One region of the Methylobacterium sp. ap11 genome, then DNA from elsewhere that is predicted to be linked to it. Evidence: predicted binding sites of a transcription regulator. Region 1 holds the regulator's gene; each other region holds the start of a gene.
What was found. The regulator LexA, encoded in region 1, represses DNA repair genes until DNA is damaged. The targets are predictions, from matches to a motif close to TGTTCNNNNTGTGTTCNG.
Positions count from the first base shown of each region.

Region 2: a site for LexA is predicted at 1,922-1,939, ahead of BMX97_RS20025 (DUF3072 domain-containing protein). Genes of this name have one in related genera too.
Region 3: a site for LexA is predicted at 2,266-2,283, ahead of radA (DNA repair protein RadA). Genes of this name have one in related genera too.
Region 4: a site for LexA is predicted at 1,828-1,845, ahead of BMX97_RS14290 (LexA family protein). Genes of this name have one in related genera too.

Region 1 is NZ_FOEB01000002.1:122,015-125,732, reverse strand. Features, by position in the region: gene BMX97_RS03080 (DUF429 domain-containing protein) at 61-921, opposite strand; gene BMX97_RS03075 (DUF4357 domain-containing protein) at 918-1,301, opposite strand; gene lexA (transcriptional repressor LexA) at 1,477-2,217, opposite strand; gene BMX97_RS03065 (hypothetical protein) at 3,035-3,241, opposite strand; gene glyS (glycine--tRNA ligase subunit beta) at 3,425-3,718, opposite strand, start outside.
Region 2 is NZ_FOEB01000014.1:81,612-85,329, reverse strand. Features, by position in the region: gene BMX97_RS20040 (DUF1127 domain-containing protein) at 1-187, opposite strand, end outside; gene BMX97_RS20035 (LysR substrate-binding domain-containing protein) at 344-1,282, shown strand; gene BMX97_RS20030 (Flp family type IVb pilin) at 1,295-1,489, opposite strand; gene BMX97_RS20025 (DUF3072 domain-containing protein) at 1,638-1,910, opposite strand; gene BMX97_RS20020 (branched-chain amino acid aminotransferase) at 2,144-3,031, opposite strand; gene BMX97_RS20015 (MarR family winged helix-turn-helix transcriptional regulator) at 3,372-3,718, shown strand, end outside.
Region 3 is NZ_FOEB01000007.1:47,433-51,150, forward strand. Features, by position in the region: gene BMX97_RS12200 (ABC transporter ATP-binding protein) at 1-700, shown strand, start outside; gene BMX97_RS12205 (AAA family ATPase) at 1,100-1,582, opposite strand; gene BMX97_RS12210 (cytochrome b) at 1,579-2,139, opposite strand; gene radA (DNA repair protein RadA) at 2,334-3,718, shown strand, end outside.
Region 4 is NZ_FOEB01000008.1:178,215-181,932, reverse strand. Features, by position in the region: gene BMX97_RS14295 (Hint domain-containing protein) at 1-1,059, opposite strand, end outside; gene BMX97_RS14290 (LexA family protein) at 1,861-2,325, shown strand; gene wrbA (NAD(P)H:quinone oxidoreductase) at 2,448-3,083, opposite strand; gene BMX97_RS32075 (hypothetical protein) at 3,370-3,600, shown strand; gene BMX97_RS14280 (glycosyltransferase family 2 protein) at 3,665-3,718, opposite strand, start outside.

The sequences.
Region 1 (3,718 bases):
GCGACGGTGCCGACACGATCCACGGCGAGATCGCCTTGCGGAACGGCGACGAGACCACCTTCAAGGCCCGCCGCTGGCCGAGGCCGTGACGCGGCGCTCGGGGTCGACCGGAACGGCGCAAGCCTTGGCGGCAGTCTCGAGCCGCGTTCGCACCGACGGGCTTGCCGGCGCCACCATGTAGCCCGCGATGCGGTCGCCGATCATGATCGAGCTGTGACGTGGCTGGACGAGCCAGTGCAGCCCGATGAGGGCGCAGAGCACCGCGTCGAGCCGGTCCTGGTCGGCCTTGCGCGGGGTTGCGATCCGCGCCAGGTCGTCGGCCCAGTCCGCGAGCCCGGCGATCCTGGACTCGACCGCTTGCCGCCGCACCGCCGCGATCACCGCCTGCCAGCCCGCCAGCGTGAAGGTCTTGCGGCGGGCCGGGTTGTAGCGCGGTCCGCGCAGGCGGCCGTCGAAGGCGGGATCGAGGGACGGCATCGCCAGGGCGGGAAAGACCTCCATCAGGTAGAGGCCGCGGATGGCCTCCCGCGAGGCCTCCGGATCCTCCGTCGCGCCGAGCCGCTCCTTGAAGCGCCAGAGCGGGGCCGCGTCGTCGAACATCCCGGCCTTCCCGCGGTTCGCCGGCTGCACGCCGCCGCCGAGCCAGGAGATCAGGGAGGCCGCGACCCGATCGACCGGGCGCATCCCGGTCGCGTTCGGAACCAGGGTCGGCTGGTCGAGGGCGACGAGGCGCAAGTCGCTGATGGCGCTCTCCGCCTCGATCGCCGCGCGAGCCTCGTCGAACGAGGCGAGGCGCGGCGGCACGAGGGTGCGGCGGCCGGCCCGGTCGATGCGAATCGTGCAGATCGCACCCGGCGCACGAGGGTTGTCGGTCCAGGCCGAATCGAACCCGATAATGCTGGTCGTCCCGACCACGCTCACGGGCCGGCACTCCGCATGAGCATGGACCCCTCACCCAGCACATCGTGTTCGCGAAACCCGTCACCGAGCCGCTTCCGGTCCGTGACCCTGATCGAGTCACCAGGCCCTGTCGAGCTGCAGCCCTCGACCAGCGCCGAGGCCGGCGAGGGACTCGTGAAGAAAATGTCCTTGGTCAAGCTCAGGCAGCCGCCCTGCGGCGCGAGGGCGTTCTCGCCGGCGAACTGCTCGCGCAACTTGCCGAGGTTCACTGGCAAGCCGTCGGTCGTGGTCGGGCTGACGAGCGAGCCGGCGCGGAGCACGTCGCCGCCGCCGATCATGTCGAGATAGGCCTTGTGGGTTTCGCTGCGCGGTCGTGCGGTCGCATAGAAGCTCTGCCGCACGGGCGCCCGAACTGGCGCCATGGGCACGCCCGCCGGAGCTGCGGACCGGATCAGGCCCGCAGAACATGGCGGCGTGCCACATGTTTTTCCGGAAGCGTCGCTCCCCCTCTTCCGGCCTGCTTCGCAGGCCACCCTCCCGTGCGGGGGGTCGGGCGAAGGCGCTCCCCGCGCGAACTCAGTACTTCCGCACCAGGCTCACCAGCCGGCCCTGGATCCGCACCCGATCCGGCCCGAGCACCCGGGTCTCGTAGGCCGGGTTGGCGGCCTCGAGCGCGATCGACGAGCCTCGGCGCCGCAGGCGCTTCAAGGTCGCCTCTTCGTCGTCGATCAGCGCCACGATGATGTCGCCGGTATTGGCGGTCTCCTGGCGGCGGATCACCACGAGGTCGCCGTCGAGGATGCCGGCCTCGATCATCGAGTCGCCGCGCACCTCCAGGGCGTAGTGCTCGCCGCTGGCCAGGAAGTCCGGCGACATCGCCACCGTGCGGCTCTGGCTCTGGATCGCCGAGATCGGCGTACCGGCGGCGATCCGGCCCATCACCGGTACGCTGACCGAGTGGCCGTTCTCATCCGAGGCCGTCGCCATGGCGGGGATGCCGGCTTGCCGCTTCGGCTCGTGGGCGCGCCCGCCCTCGACGACGCTCGGGTTGAACCGCACCACCTCGGCCCCGGCCGCGGGAGCCGTCGCCGGCCCCGTCACCGTATCGGGGATGCGGATCACCTCGATCGCCCGGGCCCGGTTCGGCAGACGGCGCAGGAAGCCGCGCTCCTCCAGGGCGGTGATCAGGCGGTGGATGCCCGATTTCGACTTCAGGTCGAGGGCGTCCTTCATCTCGTCGAAGGACGGGGGGACACCCGTCTCGCGCATTCTCTGCTGAATGAAGCGGAGCAGGTCCAACTGCTTACGCGTGAGCATGTGACTCTCTCATCCCCGCGCTGCCGCGCTCCGGAAACAAATCGCGAACATGGTAAGCGTTCCGCAAGTGTTCCGCAAGCGGCTTTGAAAAAACGGGATGTTGGGGCGGAAGAAGCCGAGTACCACGCGCCATCGGACGCGGCTCCAGGGTCCAGACTCAGCATCGCCTCTCGCGGCTGGACAAGAACCCGGCCGTGCGGGCGTTCATCGCGGATCGTCTCGGCACCGACGACGTCGAAACCATACGCCGTGCGGCGATTGTCCGGTTCGAAGAGGAAAGCGTGCCTTCGCGCTCCGCCACGAACCCTTTCGCGATCAGACGACGCGCGGCCGGCGCCCGGACCGGCCACCGAAAGCGCAACCGGACAACGCCCCGACCACCCCGATCCGACCGGCGGGACCACAGATCATTCCGCTCGATCCCGGAATTCCTTCGCCAGTTATTGATCACCACCGCCAGAGAGCCGTGACGGGTACGGGAGCGTCGAGGTTACCGTCCGGGAGACTCGCGCCCATCTCGGCGTCGAGACCCAGCGCCAGTGGTCGGGCCGGGTGATCGCCCGCACCACCCCTGCCTGCTCGCCCTGCTCTCCGCAATCTCCTGTCGGCAGCGCGTCGGCCCGCTCGCGAACGCCGCAAGGCGGTGCAGGCCGCCCGGTACCCGAAGGCGCAACCCGCCCTCCCGGATACGCTCGCTGGCGTGAGCGCGTTTTGGCGACATCCCGGCTCCAGCGGCACAGAACGAAACCGTGCTTCGCCCCTGCCGCCGCCCGGGGCCCGCCCTCCCTGCAACGCAGCCTGAAGGCCAAAGTCGAGCTTAGTGCCCGCCCTCGTGGCCGTGGCTGGTGCCGATCACGCAGAGCGCCAGACCGGCGATACCGCCGATCGTGCCAAGCGGGGTCTGGTAGCGCCAGGAGGCGTAGTAGCCGGCACTGCCGATCACGACCCCGAGCAGGGTGAGCACGATGCCGCGGGCCGAGACTCCCGGCTTGTCCCGGTGCGGTCGGATGGCGTTCTGGTGCATCGCAGTCAAAGTCCCTCGCCGCACCGTGTCGATCCGCCGGCCCCCGGGGGGACCGCGGGAGCCGGGGGGCGGCCGCCCTCTCCCGCCGGGGAAACGCGGGAGACGCGGATTGGCTCACGGCGCCGGATCGACGGCCGGACGCGCGCGGCCGGGCTTACGGGAGAGCCCGGTCGCGCGTTGCGCTCAGCGGCCCTCGCCGCCGATGCGGGAGAAGTCCGCGACCTCCCGGGTCGCCGCCCGGAGCGCGTTGAGGAGCGCTAGGCGGTTGGCGCGCAGGGCCGGCTCGTCGGCGTTCACCGTCACCTTGTCGAAGAAGGCGTCGACCGGCGCACGCAGGGTCGAGAGCGCCCGCATCGCCCCCTCGAAATCCTCCACCGCCACGGCCTTGCCCGCCTCGGCGCCGGCCATCCGCAGGGCCTCGGCCAGGGCCGATTCCTCGGGCAGGCGCAGGAGGCTCTGGTCCGGCGCCGCATCGTA
Region 2 (3,718 bases), on a different contig from region 1:
CCATCACGTCGTTGCGGGTCAGCCCGATGTCTTTCAGGCCGCGGTCGTCGAGCTCGGCGAGGCGGTAGGCGGCGCGGCGGTTGATCCACAGCACGACGATCCGCGCCACGATCTGCGCGGCCTTGCGGCCGTAGCCGGGCGCCAGCGCGAGAACACCGAAGAGGGGGGCAAAGCTGATCGTCATCATGGTCTCCGGCGGGAGCTGTCGGCGTACCTCGTCATGCGCCGGCCATCGCTCTTCCGCTGCGTCCGTCATAGCGCCGCTTGGTCGATGCGTTGAGCGAATGCTTGAGATGTGTAACATCACGGGAATTGATGCAGGAACCGACGACGGAGCCGCCCGGTGCATCCCCTCGACATCGACCAGCTCCGCAGCCTCGTGGCGATCGCCGAGAGCGGCTCGTTCACCCGCGCGGCCGAGGCCGTGCACAAGACGCAATCCGCGGTCTCGATGCAGATGAAGCGGCTCGAGGAGCGGATCGGGCGCGAGATCTTCGCCAAGGCCGGCCGCGGCGTGCGCCTGACCGAGGACGGCGAGCGCCTGCTCGACTACGCGCGCCGCATCGTGCGGCTGCAGACCGAGTGCCTGGCGACCTTCGACGAGGGCGACCTGCCCGGCCGGGTGCGGCTCGGCCTGCCGGACGACTACGCCGACCGCTACCTGCCGGAGATCCTCGGCCGCTTCGCCCGGGCCCATCCGCGGGCCGAGGTCACGGTGGTGTGCGAGCCCTCCGACATGCTGGCCGAGCGGATCGCCGACGGCGACATCGACCTCGCTATCGTCACCGAGGCCAAGACGGCAAGCAAGACGGGGAGCGCGGCGCGAGGCGGCGGGCGGCGGGGCGTCGAGACGATCCGCACCGAGGCCCTGCTCTGGGTCACGTCGAGCCGCCACGCGGTGCACCGGGAGGAGCCGGTGCCCCTCGCCCTCGGCCGGCCGGCCTGCAACTGGCGGCTCGCCGCCATCGAGGCGCTGGAGCGCGGCGGGCGCCAGAGCCGGATCCTGTTCGTGAGCTGGAACTCCACCGCGGTCGGCGCCGCGGTGCTGGCCGGGCTCGCCGTCTCGGTCCTGCCGGAGAGCGCGTTGCGCTCAGGCATGCGGGTGCTCGGCCCGCAGGACGGCTTCGCGCCCCTGCCGGCCTGCCGGATCGGCCTGATGCGCCACCGGGCGGGCGAGCCGAACCCGCTCGCCGACATCCTGGCCGGGCAGATCCGGCAATCGCTCGACAACCTCGCTCTCGACGACCTCGCGCCCGACGCACCGGGGCTGGCGGCGGAGTGAACGCCGCGCGTTCTACTGGAGCGCGGCGAGGAAGCGGGTGCTGAGGTTGGTGAACAGGCCGCCGGCCGAGTTGCCGTAGACCGCGAGCGCTCCCGTGAGGGCCAGGAAGATCAGCCCGGCCACGAGCGCGTACTCGATCGCCGTCGATCCGGATCGCTCGTCCCGGAATGTCCGGACCGCCTCCGTCCTCCGCGCCCTGTCCCGCACGCCCCGCTCCCACGATCCGTCGGCGACAGAGTAAGGACAGACCTCCTCATCACAGGTTAACGCGACGATCGAAACGGCTGGCAGGGCGCCCTGCCGGCCGGAAGCGAGGATGGGACCGAGGTCTTTTTTGGATCCCGGCCCCCGATCGTCAGGCCTTGCCGGTCTCCTTGCGCAGCGCGTCGATGCGCTGCGAGGCCTCGGCCTTGTCGAGATCGGGATCGTAGGCGTCCTCGTCCTTGGCCTGCTCGGCCAGGGTCTTGAGATAGGACGCCTGCGCCCCGGTCATCGGCTCGGAGCCGGTGGTCCAGTCCTTGGGATCCTTGATTCGGTTCGAGGTGTCCTTGGGATCCTGCTTCGGGTTCTCGGTGTCGTGCTGCGCCTCGGCGTCGTGGGACTCGGCCTTCTTGGTCCTGGCGGTCATGGGGATCCCCGTGTTCCCTGATTGTTCCAGCCAGACAACGGGGAAGCCCCGGCTCGCGTTCCCGGCCGGGACGCCGGGATGCGGCTTGTCCCCGCAAATCACGGCCGCGGACGCGCGAAGGCCCCGGGCGGTCTCCCGCCCGGGGCCTTGTTCACGCGCTCGTCGTGGAAAGCGAGCAGCCCTGTGTCAGGCCGGCACGATCCGGGCCGCCTTTGTGTCAGGCTGCCTTGCTTTCAGGCGGCCTTGGCCTTCGGCTGCACCTCGGCGGTGTAGTCGTCCATCAGGGTCTTAGTCATCGCCGCCGGGGTGAAGCGGTACTGGGCGATCTCCGAGACCGGGGTGACCTCGGCGGCCGAGCCGGTGATGAAGCACTCGGTGAAGCCCGCCAGCTCCTCGAGGCGGATGCGCCGCTCGACCACCTCGTAGCCGCGGCGCTTGGCCAGCTCGATCACGGTCTGGCGGGTGATGCCGTTAAGGAAGCGGTCGGCCATCGGGGTGTGGATCACCCCGTCCTGGATGAAGAACACGTTGGCGCCGGTGCACTCAGCGACGTTGTCCTCCCAGTCCAGCATCAGGGCGTCGGCGTAGCCCTTGTTCTCGGCCCGGTGCTTGGAGATCGTGCAGATCATGTAGAGGCCCGCCGCCTTCGAGGCCGACGGCGCGGTGCGCGGATCGGGCCGGCGGTACTCGGCGAGGTCGAGCCGGATGCCCTTCATCTTGGTCGCCGGGTCGAAGTAGCTCGGCCATTCCCACGCCGCGATGGCGAGGTGGATGGTGTTGGCCTGCGCCGACACGCCCATCATCTCGGAGCCGCGCCAGGCGACCGGGCGGAGATAGGCGTCCTGGAGGCCGCTCTCCTTGAGCACCAGCTTCTTGGCGGCGTCGATCTCAGCGACCGTGAACGGGACCTCGAAGTCGAGGAGTTCGGCCGAGCGGCGCAGGCGCTGCGAATGCTCAGTGCACTTGAAGATCTGGCCGCCATAGGCGCGCTCGCCCTCGAACACGCTGGAGCCATAGTGCAGGCCGTGGCTGAGTACGTGAATCTTCGCGTCCGCCCACGGCACCATGCGGCCGTCGACCCAGATGTGGCCTTCACGCTGGTCGAAGGGAATGACGGACATGACGATGATCCTCGTATGCGTTCGTTTCCGCCTGGCTGGTTCTCGCGCAACCTTCGTGCTCGGATGAGGCGCGGGGCGTTCGTTCGTTTCGCCGGCGGGGTTGACGGGTATCAATGGGGCTGAGATATGTCAACAAGACTGACATAAATCACGCGAGCCCGCGAAGGCTCGGTTCCGCCAAGAGGTGCGACCCTTGACCCAGGCCGCCCGGACCCGTCCGGCCCCCATCCCGGACGCCGCCGACGAGGATGGGCGGGCGGCAGGCTACTCCCCGGAGGGGCCGACGCAAAGATCGCCGGAACACGGCTCGCCGGATCGAGACCAGCCGGCCTACGACCTCATCGAGCTCCTGTTCTTCGCCTACCGCGACTTCGTCGCCGACCCGGACCGGATCCTGGCCGAGTACGGCTTCGGCCGCGCCCACCACCGGGTGCTGCACTTCGTCGACCGCCATCCCGGCCTCACCATCGCCGAACTCCTGGATATCCTGCGGATCACCAAGCAGAGCCTGAACCGGGTGCTGAAGGAATTGATCGAGCAGGGCTACATCGCGCAGCGGACGGGCACGAGCGACCGCCGCCACCGCCTCCTCACCTGCACGCCGCAGGGCCGTGCGCTCGCCCAGCGCCTCGCGGGCGTCCAGGGCGAGCGGGTCCGGCGGGCGCTCGCCGAGGTCGGTCCCGCGCT
Region 3 (3,718 bases), on a different contig from region 1:
CCGGACCGCCGAGGGCACGATCGCGTTCGAGGACGTCACGTTCCGCTACGCCAACGGACGTGGGGTCGCGGACCTGTCGTTCATCGCGAGACGCGGAACGCCGACTTTCCTCACGGGCGAGACAGGATCGGGGAAGTCGACGGTCCTGAAGCTGCTGCTCAAGGGCGCTGCGCCGACGCAAGGGCGCATCCTCGTCGACGGCATCGACCTGACGCGGATTACCGACACGGACTGGTTTTCCCAGGTCGGCGTCGTGCCGCAGGACGTGGTGCTCCTCAACGACACCCTGTCAGCCAACATCGTGCTCGGCCGTCCTTTCGATGCCGCCCGCCTGCGCGCGGCCGCGGAACGGGCCTCGATCCTGCCCCGCATCGAGGCGATGCCGGACGGGTTCGACACGGTGGTGGGCGAGCGGGGGCTGAAGCTGTCCGGTGGCGAGCGTCAGCGGATCGCCATCGCCCGCGCCCTCTACGGCGCGCCGAGCATCCTGATCCTGGACGAGGCCAGTTCCGCCCTCGACGCGGAGACCGAGCGCGAGGTCATGGACGGGCTGCGAGGCGTCGCCGACCGGCTGACGATCGTCTCGGTCACGCACCGGATCGCGACGATCCGGGCAGGCGACCAGATCGTCCGTCTGCCCTCGGGCCCGCCGCGACACGACGAAACCGCCGGAGAAGGGTCTCCGGCGCTCGGCGCCTGAGCAGGCTGGCCCTGGCAGGCCAACGTTTCGCCTGCTCAGATTGTTGTTTCATCGCAGATTTTTGTCGCAAGACCGAGGGCCGCTCTCACGGCACACGACACGGGCGTGAAGCCCTTCTGCGTCAAGGCTTTCCCATAACACCACCTCATCCTGAGATGCGGGCGATCGAAAATCGCTGAGCCTCGAAGGAGGCCTCCAGAGATCGCAGCCGCATCTGGAGGCCTCCTTCGAGGTCAGTCGATCTTCGATCGCCAACGCCTCAGGATGAGGTCGCGGGTGGGAGAGATAATCATCGCGAATTCACTTCACTGTCGTGTACCGTGGGCCGCTCTTGCTCAATCTGCTCAGGGCATCGTCCGACGACGGAAGTATCGATCCGTCGAGAAAAAATATGAAAGATCAAAGATCTGGAGCAGCATCCGGCCGGACGACCGTGATCCGGTCGAAGCCTTCGGCGGCGGTCGGTGCCTCGAAGAGGCCGGCGACCGAGCGGATCGCCTCCTCCGGGACGCGCCGGTCGGCGGGCCGCGAGGCGTTGCGCGTCAGGGCGAGGGCGAGGGGGACGTCGATCCACACCGCCTCGACGCGGGCGCCGGCCGACCGGGCGATCTCGACGATCGGGCGGCGGTGCCGCGCGCCCGGGAGCGCGGCATCGAAGTAGACGACCTCCGGATGCCGGGCCTGGCGCCCGATCCAGGTCGTCTTGCCGGCGCCCTGCAGGCCGCAGACGATCACGACGGTGCGGGGGCCGTCATCCGCCCGGAGCGCCCGCCGCAGCGTCTCGTAGCAGGCCTGCCACGCCTGCCGGCTCCGCTCGGGCGTCCAGACCCGCCCCTCCGCGGTCTCGAGGCAGTCGTCGGGATTGATCGCGGCCGGCCTCACCCCTCGGCGGCCCGCCGCGGCCACATCCGCCCCAGCACCTCGTCGCGCCGGATCCAGGCGTGCCAGGCCACCGAGAGCACGTGGAGGGCGAGCACGATCCCGATACCCCAGGCGATCCAGTAATGCGCGGCGTAGCCGGCGAGCGACAGGGCCTTGTCGACCGGCACGAGGCGCGGGAACGAGACCACGCCGAACCACGGCAGGCCGTAGCCCCCGGCCGCCGAGTAGACGTAGCCGCTGACCGGCAGGAGCAGCATCAGAGCGTAGAGGCTCCAATGCGCGGCCTTCGCGGCGAGATGGGCCGAGCGGGAGGGCGGCGCGCGGTAGGCCGGCTCGCCGGCGACGAGCCGCCAGACGAAGCGCAACGGCAGGAGCAGCAGCACCGTCAGGCCGATGGATTTGTGGATGTCGAGGATCTCGCGCCGCGGCGAGGTGCCGGGCACCTGCCAGGCGGCGTAGATGCCGAGGACCAGCGCCACCAGGATCAAGGCCGCCATCAGCCAGTGGAAGCCGCGCTGGGTGCGGTCGTAGGTGTGGGGATCGCGGGCCCGGGCCATGGTGGTCTTCTGCGTCCATCGTCGTATGGCCGAGCTTGTCGCGCCCGATCGGGGCGTGAGCGCGGCGGGTTCGTTTCGCGTCCGTCACCGGGTGCGGAGCGGGCCCGGTTGCAACGCGCCGCCGCCCGGGACATATCAGGAACACCCCACGGAGGCCGGCGCGCGGCCCGAAAAACCCCGGAGATCCGCCGCCGATGGCGAAGAACCACCAGACCTTCGCCTGCCAGTCCTGTGGCGCGGTCTACAACCGCTGGCGCGGGCGCTGCGAGGCCTGCAACGGCTGGAACACGATCGTCGAGGAGACCGGCGCGACGAGCCCGGTCTCCGGCCCGGTCGCGACCCGGCCGAGCCGGGCGCGAGGACGAATCTTTCCGCTCGAGGGCCTGACCGGCGAGGTCAAAGAGGCGCCCCGCACCTCCTCGGGCATCGCCGAGCTCGATCGGGTGACGGGCGGCGGCTTCGTGCGCGGCTCGGTGATCCTGCTCGGGGGCGATCCCGGCATCGGCAAGTCGACGCTCCTCATGCAGGCCTCCGCGGCGCTGGCGAAACGCGGCGAGCGCGTCGCCTACATCTCGGGCGAGGAGGCGGTGGGCCAGGTGCGGCTGCGGGCCGAGCGGCTCGGGCTGGCGAGCGCCCCCGTCGAGCTCGCCGCCGAGACCAACGTCGAGGACATCATCGCCACCCTGAGCCAGGGCAAGCCGCCGGCGCTCGCCATCATCGATTCGATCCAGACGATGTGGACCGAGACGGTGGAATCGGCCCCCGGCACCGTGACCCAGGTCCGCGGCTCGGCCCAGAGCCTGATCCGCTTCGCCAAGACGTCGGGCACCGCCGTGATCCTGGTCGGCCACGTCACCAAGGACGGGCAGATCGCCGGCCCCCGCGTCGTCGAGCACATGGTCGATGCGGTCGCCTCGTTCGAGGGCGACCAGGGCCACCATTTCCGCATCCTGCGGGCGGTGAAGAACCGCTTCGGCCCCACCGACGAGATCGGGGTGTTCGAGATGACCGACGGGGGGCTCGCCGAGGTGCCGAACCCCTCGGCCCTCTTTCTCGCCGGGCGCGACCTCGCGGCGCCGGGCACCGCGGTCTTCGCCGGGATGGAGGGCACGCGCCCGCTGCTGGTCGAGATCCAGGCCCTGGTGGCGCCCTCCGCGCTCGGCATGCCCCGCCGCGCGGTGGTGGGCTGGGACCCCAACCGCCTGTCGATGGTGCTGGCGGTGCTCGAGGCCCACGGCGGCATCCGGCTGGGCGGCCACGACGTCTACCTCAACGTCGCGGGCGGGCTTCGCATCAGCGAGCCGGCCGCCGACCTCGCGGTGGCGGCGGCCCTCGTCTCCTCGCTCTCGGGCGCGGCGCTGCCGTCGGACGCGGTGTATTTCGGCGAGGTCGGCCTGTCGGGGGCGGTCCGCCCGGTGGCGCAGGCGCCGGCGCGGCTCAAGGAGGCGCAGAAGCTCGGTTTCGCCAAGGCGCTGATGCCGCTGGGCCGGGAGGGTGCCGGGCGCGACGGGTCCGGGACGGGGTTTCCGGCGGAGTCGCTTCGCCACATCGCCGATCTCGTCGCCGGGGTCGCCGCCAG
Region 4 (3,718 bases), on a different contig from region 1:
CACCCAGCGCGGCAGGGACGGCCCGCGGAGATCTAAGCGCAGTCGCACCGTGCCGATCAGTCCAGCCCAAAGATCCGCTGGTATGCGCGCTCGTCCGCCGGTCCAGCGGTGATCCACCTCTGCGATGTGAAAGCCATCGACCATCCGGGAGTCGTCGAGCGCGATTTCGCGCACGGCATGCAAACCGTCGTCGAGGGCGAGCCGGCTCAGCGACAATCCGAGATCGCGCTGATCCAGGCCCATGGCCGCGTCCCGCGGCGTGTTCGTTGGGGTGATCAGCCACACCTCCTGCGCCGTGGCAGGCAGCAGGAAGCAGCCGATCAGGCCCAGGCGGTCGAGCTGCACAATGCGGCCGTCCACCATCAGGTGCGTGTCCGCGAAGGGCTCGGGCGTCTCGAGGCGCCAGCCCAGCGCCTCCGCGCGTCGGCGGAGCTGGGCACGGGCGGCATCGACGAGGACACCATCCTCGTGGAAGGGCCGGCAGAAATCGGCATGGGCGGGCCGATCATCGGGTGTGAGGTCGAGGTCGACGACATCGTTCTCGGCGAAGAAGGCGCGGTTGCCGGCGTCGAGATAGCTCTCGGCGGGTAGGCCCTCGGCGAGGAGAATATCGTGGCTGTCGAGCTCGACGTGCCAGTAGGTGACGGTATTGACCGTGTCGCGAACGATGGTCGCGCCGTTGACGAGGGCGTTGGCCGGAACGAGCACCTCGCCGAGAAGGTCGAGGCAGACAGCGTGGCCCGGGGAGAGAACGAGGTCGCGGGACGGCCGGTTGTCGCCGAACGCGTGGGCGCGAATGCGCACGGGCTGGACGCTGTCCGGATGCGGGTGTCGTGTGCAATCGACAGTCCGGTGGCCGAGCCAGCGGATCGGACGGGCCTCGCCGGCGGCGTTGAGAACCAGATCGCCGACGCGCAGATCCTCGACTGCAACTTCGCCGCGAGATGTCAGTATCTTCGAGCCGGCGCCATAGCAAACTGGCAGCGCATAATCTCCCTGCGGAGACGTAAAGCTGTAGTTGGATCCAGCGGCAGGGGCGGTACCGTTGGAAAATATCAAGTAGCTTGACTGATCTTGACTTTCAAGTACGAAATTCGAAGGGTTATCAACCTTCGTCTCAGAAGTTACTACTATTCCTGAGGTCTTGAATGGTATATTGTAAATACCAAGACTGTCCTCGGACCCGTCCGCTTTGACGCCGTATAAATATCTCGAATTTTGCCCCTCATTGTTGAGGGCCAAAGCGGTGTATCGAGAAAATGTCGAGCTAAGGGGTGCGGAAACTGCAGACCCTGCCCCGCTTGCTATATTGTACTCAAAAGATCCGGTGCCTACAATATTTTCGATCGGATATATCGTCCTATTAAAGAAAGGACTATCAGTAAATCCGGTACGCTGCGTCACATCACCCATTGTTATTGATTCCTTTACTTTTACAGATAGATGTTAACGAGCAACAGCTAGCAAAAATCCAGGCCGCGTCAACCAGCACGAGCATGCAAGTTGTATTATATACGAAATGTGATATTTTTACATCGGAAATTATTCATGCATTGACGTTGGTGGGCTTTTGTGCCGGCAGACGCATCTCCCCACACGCCATACGCTTGGTGAAGGCAGAGCGAGTCTGGAATTTGCAGTCAGTCAACAGTGTAAAAAGTGGCACACGGGTCGGATCAGCATAACGGCACCGTCAAGCCGGTTGGCCTATTTTCGAAACAGTTCTCGCGCTTCTGTGGTTGCGAGCGAGCTACGAGACTATCGATTCGCGTAGGCGCGGCCACTCGGCCCCGAAGCTCGGCCTTGACCGGGAACCTCAGGCCTATTTGTTCTCTTTCTGTTCTAATACGGAGGGCGCGCGTGAGTCTCTATCGGGTCGGTGCGGAGGCGGCGGACGACAGCGGGCTCGTGCGGATCCCGTTCATGCTCCCGACGCTCTGCGCCGGGTTCCCGAGCCCAGCCGAGGACTTCATCGAAGGCGCGCTCGAGCTTCCGCGCTGGCTCGTGCCGAACCCGCTCGCCACCTTTATCTGGCGGGTGCGCGGCTGGTGCATGAAGGGCGCCGGCATCCACGACGAGGACTTGGCGATCGTGGACCGGTCGCTGCGGCCCTCTTCCGGCGTGGTGGTGGTCGCGGTGGTCAACGGGGAGATGAGCCTGAAGCGCCTGGTGATGACCGGCAACCGGCTGTCCCTCACGTTCGACAACCCGGAGATGGATCAGGAATTCGCCCTGGAGGACCTGGAGGAGGGCCTGCTCTGGGGCGTGCTGCTGTTCTCGGTACGCTGGCACCACGTGAAGTCCCGCGCGAGCCTCGTGCGATGAGCCGGGCCTCGTCGACCAAGTTCGAGATGCGCTCGCCGCGCTACACCATCAGGCTCCATGAGATCCCAGCGGTGAGCGCGATCGGTGGAGCTGCCGGTTAGGCCGGCAGCTCACTTGCCGGCTTACGCCTTCGAAGTCTCGGCTTTGGCACGGCTCGGCATCTCATCAGCGATGACAAGCGCCCGAGTTATCGCGACCGTGTGCCGCCCCTGGTGGCGCGCGGCATCGAGATCTTCCTGGCGCGGCTTTCCCTTCTTGCCGCCCACGATCGTCGAAGCGCCATAGGGTGAGCCTGCCTCCAGCATGGCCTCGTCGGTGTAGCCCGTCGGTAGGATCACCATGCCGAGGTGCGCCATCGGAGCGTAGAGGGCCAGCGTCACTACCTCCGAGCCACCATGCGGCCAGGATGCAGCGGCGAACGCGCCGCCGACCTTGCCCGACAGGGTGCCACGCTTCCATTGCGGGCCGAGGCGGTCGAGAAAGTTCTTCAACTCGGTAGCCGGCGCCCCAAAGTAGGACGGTGTCCCGAACAGGATCGCGTCGGCCCATTCTGCATCCTCGTGCGTCGGCTCCGGGTAGAGGGCGTTCTGGCGGTCAGCCTCCTCACGCCACCCCTCGACCTTGGACATGTCCTCGGCCGAGGCGACCTCGCGCGCACGCCGCAGGCGCACCTCGGCACCGGCCTCGCGCGCTGCTTCTCCAGCGGCTACCGCCAGGGCCTCGACGGACCCGGTGCGCGAGTAGAAGACGACCAGCATACGAACCCGCGGCTCGACCATTGTCCTGCCTGCCCGTGAAGGTTGGAGAGTTGCGTCGGACAACAGGACCGGGCCCTTACGGCTCCTGCGCTTTTTGCGCGCACCGCAAGTGGTCGAAGACGGAGCTCTACCGCTGATGCTCGCCGCGGTTCACGACGCGGTTGAGCGAGGTGCCGTGCGTGTCGGCGATCCGGTGAGCCCCGCCGGCAGCCGCCGAGCGGGGTTTTTTCTTGCGTGCGCGATCTAGACTTTCAGCCTATACCGGCTCGGGTAACGGAGGCCATCGATGTCCGAGCAGCGACGCATGCCAAATGAAATCACCATCACCTACACTGATAAAAGCGCTACTTTGACAGCTACAGGCGCTGTCGACCTCCTGAAAGAGGCCGGGTTTTTGATGGACCCAAATGCCTATGCAGAGCCACTCTTCGCCATTGACCAAGAAATCCTTAGGGTAGAGAAAGATAAGACAGCGAAGGGTGTTGTTGGCGCAGTGTACTTGCCTGGATTTCGCTAAAAAATATTAGTTCTTGTTAGCCCGCACGATTTAAAACCTATGACGTGCGGGCTACCATATACTATTATTTACGCATGTAAAAATTTACTAGATTGCGATAATATTTCGCGCTATCATC